Regions from separate parts of the Cellulomonas sp. ATA003 genome, predicted to be linked through region 1. Evidence: riboswitches for the same ligand, from Rfam matches in the RefSeq annotation. Region 1 holds a riboswitch; each other region holds the start of a gene.
The links. Region 1 has a riboswitch for S-adenosylmethionine ahead of REH70_RS06570 (LLM class flavin-dependent oxidoreductase). Riboswitches for the same ligand answer to the same signal wherever they lie in the genome.

Region 1 (2,242 bases):
CACGCATCAGCGCCATCGCCTCGGTCCGCAGCTGGCTGACGCGCGACTGGGTCACGCCGATCTCGGCGGCCAGCTCCGCGGCGGGGCGCCCCTCGAAGAAGATGCCCACGACGACCTGGCGCAGGGTGTCGGGCAGCGCGGCGACGGCGGCGTGCAGGTACTGCTGGCGCTCGCCGACCAGGAGGCTCCCCTCCGGGCCGAGTGCGGCGTCCGGCACGCTGTCGACCAGGGACGACTCGTCCGGGCCGGCGTCCATCGACAGCACCTGCACCTCGGAGACGGACCGGGCCGCGGTCACCTGGTCGGGCGTCATCGACAGGTGCTCGGCGACGTCGTGGTCGGTCGGGGTGCGTCCCAGGGACGCGGTCAGCTCGGTGGTCGCCCGGGTGACGCGGGTGGCTCGCTGGCGGGCCTGACGCGGCGCCCAGTCCTGGCCGCGCAGCTCGTCGATCAGCGCCCCGCGGATCCGCATCGCGGCGTACCGGTTGAAGGGCACGCCGGTGCCGGGGTCGTACGCGCGGGCGGCTCGGACCAGGGCGAGGAGCCCCGCGGACGTCAGGTCGTCGCGGTTGACGTGTGCGGGCAGCCGGGCGGCGAGGGACCGGACCTCGTGGCCCACGACGGCGATGTGCTCGGTGACCAGGGCGTTGGACGGGTGCTCGTCGGGTGGCATGCAGCTGGCTTCCGGTCGGCAGGTGCGGTCGCGCCCCCAGGCTCACCCAGGCGGGGGCTACCGCGACCGCAGCGGGCGCCGGCTGGCGCCACGGCCGGCGACCCGGGGCCGCTCGGCCGAGGCTCCGTGCGTCGTGCCGGAGGGCGACGAGCGACTCGTGTGCAGCGCGACCTGTCGCGGCGCATCGGCGGAGTCGTCCGGTGCGTGGACGATCTTGACCCATGGAGTGAGACGTCCCTAGGTTCGGCGCAGGTCATGAGTGCCAGCGCGCAGCCCCGGCTTGCTGGTCGGCAACCCCTCCTCGTCGTGGGGGTGCTCCGGGTGAGGACCTGACCCGCGCGTCCGCGCGGGTAAGACGAGCCCGGAGGAGCACCACCCATGGCCCAGCGCATCGTCCTGAACGCCTTCGACATGACCTGCGTGACGCATCAGTCCGCCGGGACGTGGCGCCACCCGGACAGCCAGGCGTGGCGGTACAACACCCTCGAGTACTGGACCGACCTGGCCCGGCTGCTCGAGCGCGGCCGCTTCGACTCCCTGTTCATCGCGGACGTCGTCGGGGTCTACGACGTGTACCGCGACACGGTCGCCGCCTCGCTGACCGACGCGGTGCAGGTCCCGGTGAACGACCTGTTCGCGCAGGTGCCCGCCATGGCCGCGGTCACCGAGCACCTCGGGTTCGGCATCACGAGCGCGCTCACCTACGAGCAGCCGTACGCGCTGGCCCGCAAGTTCTCGACGCTGGACCACCTCACGGGCGGTCGCGTGGCGTGGAACGTGGTGACCGGCTACCTCAACAGCGCAGCCATCAACCTCGGCTTCACCCGCCAGCTGGGTCACGACGAGCGGTACGACCTCGCGGACGAGTTCCTCGACGTCACCTACAAGCTCTGGGAGGGCTCGTGGGACGACGACGCCGTCGTGCGCGACAAGGAGAGCGGGGTCTTCACCGACCCGACGAAGGTGCACCCGATCGGGCACCAGGGCACCTACTACAGCGTCCCCGGCATCCACCTCACGGAGCCGAGCCCGCAGCGCACGCCGGTGATCTTCCAGGCGGGGGCGTCGTCCCGCGGGCGCGCGTTCGCGGCGAAGCACGGCGAGGGCGTGTTCATCAGCCCCGCGACGATCGCCCAGGCGAGGGAGACGAGCGACGACGTCCGCGACCGGGCGCAGGCGCTGGGCCGGTCGCGCGACTCGGTCAGGATCTTCGCGCTGGTCACCGTGATCACCGCCGAGACCGACGAGCTCGCGCACGCCAAGTTCGCCGACCTCCTCTCCTACGCGTCGGCGGAGGGCGCCCTGGCGCTGTACGGCGGCTGGACCGGCGTGGACTTCTCGCAGTACGACCCGGACCAGCCGCTCGTCGAGGTCGAGAACGACAGCCTGCGGTCGGTGCTGGCCTCGCTGGCCACCATCGACCCGGCGCGCCGGTGGACGCCGATGGACATCGTGACCCAGCGCAGCATCGGTGGCATGGGCCCCGTCATCGTGGGGTCGGCGCAGACGGTCGCCGACCAGCTCGAGCAGTGGGTCGACGAGGGCGGGATCGACGGCTTCAACTTCGCC
Region 2 (2,242 bases), 1.6 Mb from region 1:
TCGAGGTCGTGCGGCCGGTGGCGGTCGTCGATCGGTGCGGCTCCGATGGGTGACGCCTCCGGGGATGCGTCGGACAGACCCGCCCCCTTGATCAGGGCGAGCGCGTCCCGGTGCCGGTTGAAGGTGTAGACGTGCAGGCCCGGGGCCCCGGCATCGAGCACCGCGTTCGCGAGGTCGACGCCCGCGCGGGTGCCGACCCGGACGCGCTCGTCGTCGTCGGCGGCGAGGAGCCGCGCCAGGAGGTCGGCCGGGACGGGGACGCCGGTGAGCTCCTCGACGCGCAGCAGCCGTGCCGGGTCCGTCGTGGGGACGACGCCGGCGAGGATCGGGATGGTGACGCCCAGGGCGCGGGCGTCGTCGAGCAGGTCGAGGTAGGTGCCGGGGTCGAAGAACACCTGGGTGATCGCGAAGTCGGCGCCGGCCTCCTGCTTGGCGAGCAGCGCGTCCAGGTCCCGTCGGCGGCGCTCGGCGGGGCTGCCCGGCCCGGGGTGGCCGGTCGGGAAGGCGGCGACGGCCACGCTCATCTTGTGCGCCGCGCCCCGCAGCGCCTGGCTCGGGGAGGACCCGCAGCGGGCCGCCTCGACCTCGCGGAGCAGCTCGACGAGCTCGCTCGCCCGGCTCAGCCCGCCCGGGTGGGGCCGCCAGTCCGTGGCACCGACGGGTGGGTCGCCGCGCAGCGCGAGGAACGTCCGGACGCCCTCGTCGAGGAACTCCTCGATGACCGTCACGAGCTCGCTGCGGGTCGACCCGACGCACGTCAGGTGGGCGATGGGGAGCACCGACGTCTCGGCGAGCAGGCGACGCACGAGGTCGCGGGTCGTGGCCCGCGTGGAGCCGGACGCGCCGTAGGTGACCGAGATGAAGTCGGGCCGCACCGCCGCGAGGTGCTGCACGGTCGTCCACAACGTCTGCGTCGCCTCGGGGGTGCGGGGCGGGAACAGCTCGAACGACACGGTCGGGCGGTCGATCGCCGCGGGGCCGTGCGTCAGCCCGGGACGGCCGGCGGTCGCAGGATCTGTCATCGGCTCTCCATCGGTCCCGGCGGAAGCACCCGCACCCTCAGGTGCGAGGGGGTTGCTGCGGCGTCGTCGAGCCGGGTCTCTCGGCCGCTCCGGATGGTGGCGGCAGCATAGGTGCGCCGCGTCCGCGGGGGCAACGGACCGGGCGCCCACTGACGTGCCCCGCCGTGCGCCGGTGTCGGTCGTGCGGCCGACGTGCGGCCGACGTGCGGCCGACGTGCGGCCGGCCCCGCGTCGGCGCACGATCGACCTCGGACGACGGCGCGGCCCGTCGCGTTCGCGGGGAGGCAGCGGTGGACGTGCGGGGCAGGACGCTGGTGATCGTGCTGGCCGGTGGTGCGGGTGGGCGGCTCGAGCAGCTGACGGACGACCGGGCCAAGCCCGCCACGCCGTTCGCCGGGACCCACCGCCTCGTCGACTTCCCGCTCAGCAGCTGCGCGAACGCGGGGCTGCCGGACGTGTGGGTGATCGAGCAGTTCCACCCGACGTCCCTCAACGACCACCTCGCGAACGGCCGGCCGTGGGACCTGGACCGCACCGAGGGCGGGCTGCTCGTCCTGCAGCCGCATCGCGGGACGGACCGGGCCGGGTGGCACGAGGGCACCACCGACGCGCTGTGGCGGCAGGCGGCGCTCATCCGCGAGTTCGGCCCGCCCGAGGTCGTGGTGCTCAGCGCGGACGCCGTCTACCGGCTCGACTACGCCGACGTCGTGCGCACGCACCGCGAGCAGGGCGCGGAGGTCACGGTGGTGACGACCCGCGCGCACCAGGACCCGTCCCGGTTCGGCGTGGTCGAGGTCGCCGACGGGCGGGTCACCGGGTACGCGCTCAAGCCGGACCGGCCGGCGTCGGACCTCATCACGACCGAGGTCTTCGTCTTCGACACCGACGTGCTGCTCGAGCTGGTCGAGGAGGCTGCCGACGCCCCCGACGACGAGCAGGACCTCGGCCACCACCTGCTCCCCGCCCTCGTCGCCCGCGGCCGTGCGCACGAGTACCGGTTCGACGGCTACTGGCGTGACGTCGGCACCGTCCCGGCCTACTGGGCCGCCCACATGGACTTCGTCGGTCCGCAGCCGCCGTTCGACCTCGACGACCCGGCGTGGCGCATCCGGACCCGTCCGCAGCAGGCGGCCCCCGCCTGGGTGGCCGACGACGCCCGGGTGACGGCGAGCCTCGTCGCACCCGGCGCTCGCGTCGCGGGCGAGGTGCACCGCAGCGTC
Region 3 (2,242 bases), 1.7 Mb from region 1:
GAGGGCGGCGACGGCCCGGTCGGCGTGCAGCCGCCCGGTGGAGTGCGGCTCGTGGAGCACCGGTCCGTCGAACCGCAGCCCGGGCCACCGCTCGGCTGCCTCGTCCGGCGCGAGCCAGGCGAACGGCACCCCGCGGGCGGAGAGCGCGTCGGCGAGGTGGGGGTCGATGCGGGGGCCGTGGGTCACGCCCCCGGTGATCGTCAGCAGCTCCGTCCGGGCGACGTCCTCGAGCTCGCGCCAGAGCCGACGGGCCTCCTCGGCCAGGTCGAGGTAGTCCGGCTCCGGGTAGCTGTGGCGGAACAGCCGGGAGGCCCCGTGGGACGCACCGTGCACGTGCCCGGGCGCGAACCGCTCGAGCAGCACCACGTCGAGCCCGCGGCCGGCGAGCTGCCACGCCGCGGCGGAACCCATCGCGCCGCCCCCGACGACGGCGACGTCGACGTCGACCCTGTCCGTCATGGTCGCTCCTCCCACCCGGTGCCGGGCGCACCCCGTGCCCCACTGTGACCGCCCACCCCGAGCGCGTGTCGAATGACGAGAGAAACATCTCGCTATTTGGGCGACCGAGGGTTGTGGCTGGACGTGCCGCGGTCGGCGTTCCTACCATCACCTCGACCATCCAGAGCGGCCGAGAGATCTGGCTCGACGACGCCGCAGCAACCCGGGGACCACCGTGTCCCGACATGGGTGCTACCGCCAGGACCGATGGAGGCATTGGCGACCGAGCACGCAGGCGACCCACGACGAGACGTCGGGGACGGCGGGGACCGACCGTCCGACCGCACCCCCGCCCCGGGCCCGACGGACGCCGTCCCACGCAGCGCTGCGCTGCCACCCTTCGCACCACCACGTCCGGGCCAGTCCCGCGACCGGCGCACGCCGCCGGGCATCCCCGAGCACCCGTACCCCAGAGAGGCACCACCCCCATGAAGCGCACCATCGCAGGACTCCTCACCACCGCCACCGTCGCCGCGAGCCTCGCGGCGTGCGGCGGTGCCGACGGTGCGGACGGCGCGGCCGCCGGCGGGGCCGAGCCCGAGGGCCCCATCCAGATCGGCGTCGCCGACCAGGCCCAGGACTACTGGCGCACCTTCGAGGAGCTCGCGGCGGAGGCCGGGATCGAGGTCGAGCTCGTCAACTTCACCGACTACACCCAGCCGAACCCGATCCTCAGCCAGGGCGACCTCGACCTCAACCAGTTCCAGCACCTGCTGTACCTGGCGAACTACAACGTCGCCGCGGACGACGACCTCGTGCCGGTCGGGTCCACGGCGCTCTACCAGCTCGGGCTCTACACGACGGAGGGCTACGAGTCCCCGGACGACATCCCCGACGGCGCCGAGATCGCCATCCCGAACGACGTCGTCAACCAGGCGCGCGCGCTGCTCGTGCTGCAGTCGGCCGGGCTGATCGAGCTCGAGGGCGGCGGCAACGCGTTCTCGACGCCGGCCCAGATCGACGAGGAGGCGTCGCGCGTGACCGTGGTCCCGGTCGACGCCAACCAGACCGCGGTGCAGGTCAACACCCTGGACGCCGCCGTCATCAACAACAACTTCGCGACGGACGCGGGCATCGACCCGACGACGGCGATCTACTCCGACCTGCAGGACACCGAGGCCGCGCGCCCGTACCTGAACGTCTGGGTCGCGCGGGCCGAGGACGCCGACGACCCGACGTACCTCGAGCTCGTGGAGATCTACCAGTCGCCGGAGGTGCTGGAGGCGCTCGAGGAGCAGAACGGCGGCACCGCGATCACCGAGGTCGTCCCGCCGGAGGAGCTCCAGGCGGAGCTGGCCGAGCTCGAGGAGCTCGTCCGGACCAGCGACGCCGGCTGACCATGACCGCCGGCGGCGGCGGTGCGGGGACCACCCGCACCGCCGCCGCTCCGGCGAACACCACCGCACGCCGAGGACCGCGCCACCGGGCGCCCGACGAGGACGGCTTGTTGATGACCACGATGGTGTCGCTGCGCGACGTGACGAAGGTGTTCCCCGGCAAGGAGGGACCCGTCCGAGCGGTCGACGGCCTGAGCCTGGACATCGCCAAGGGCGAGATCTTCGGCGTGATCGGCTACTCCGGCGCCGGGAAGAGCACGCTCGTCCGGCTGATGAACGCGCTCGAGCTCCCCGACAGCGGCGACGTGGTCGTCGACGGGCAGTCGCTCACCCGGGCGTCGGAGCGCGAGCTGCGCCGCGCACGCACCGGGATCGGGTTCATCTTCCAGCAGTTCAACCTCTGGTCC

Region 2: it holds a riboswitch for S-adenosylmethionine, as region 1 does, so the genes downstream of both, REH70_RS18780 (methylenetetrahydrofolate reductase) here and REH70_RS06570 (LLM class flavin-dependent oxidoreductase) in region 1, are expected to answer to the same signal.
Region 3: it holds a riboswitch for S-adenosylmethionine, as region 1 does, so the genes downstream of both, REH70_RS18205 (MetQ/NlpA family ABC transporter substrate-binding protein) here and REH70_RS06570 (LLM class flavin-dependent oxidoreductase) in region 1, are expected to answer to the same signal.

Annotation. Positions count from the first base shown of each region.
Region 1 is NZ_CP133990.1:1,330,012-1,332,253, forward strand. It holds gene REH70_RS06565 (sigma-70 family RNA polymerase sigma factor) at 1-673, opposite strand, end outside; SAM riboswitch class IV at 925-1,036, shown strand; gene REH70_RS06570 (LLM class flavin-dependent oxidoreductase) at 1,052-2,242, shown strand, end outside.
Region 2 is NZ_CP133990.1:3,802,240-3,804,481, reverse strand. It holds partial or broken gene REH70_RS18780 (methylenetetrahydrofolate reductase) at 147-1,022, opposite strand; SAM riboswitch class I at 1,027-1,122, opposite strand; gene REH70_RS18775 (glucose-1-phosphate adenylyltransferase family protein) at 1,313-2,242, shown strand, end outside.
Region 3 is NZ_CP133990.1:3,677,359-3,679,600, reverse strand. It holds gene REH70_RS18210 (FAD-dependent oxidoreductase) at 1-459, opposite strand, end outside; SAM riboswitch class I at 613-712, shown strand; gene REH70_RS18205 (MetQ/NlpA family ABC transporter substrate-binding protein) at 927-1,835, shown strand; gene REH70_RS18200 (ATP-binding cassette domain-containing protein) at 1,949-2,242, shown strand, end outside.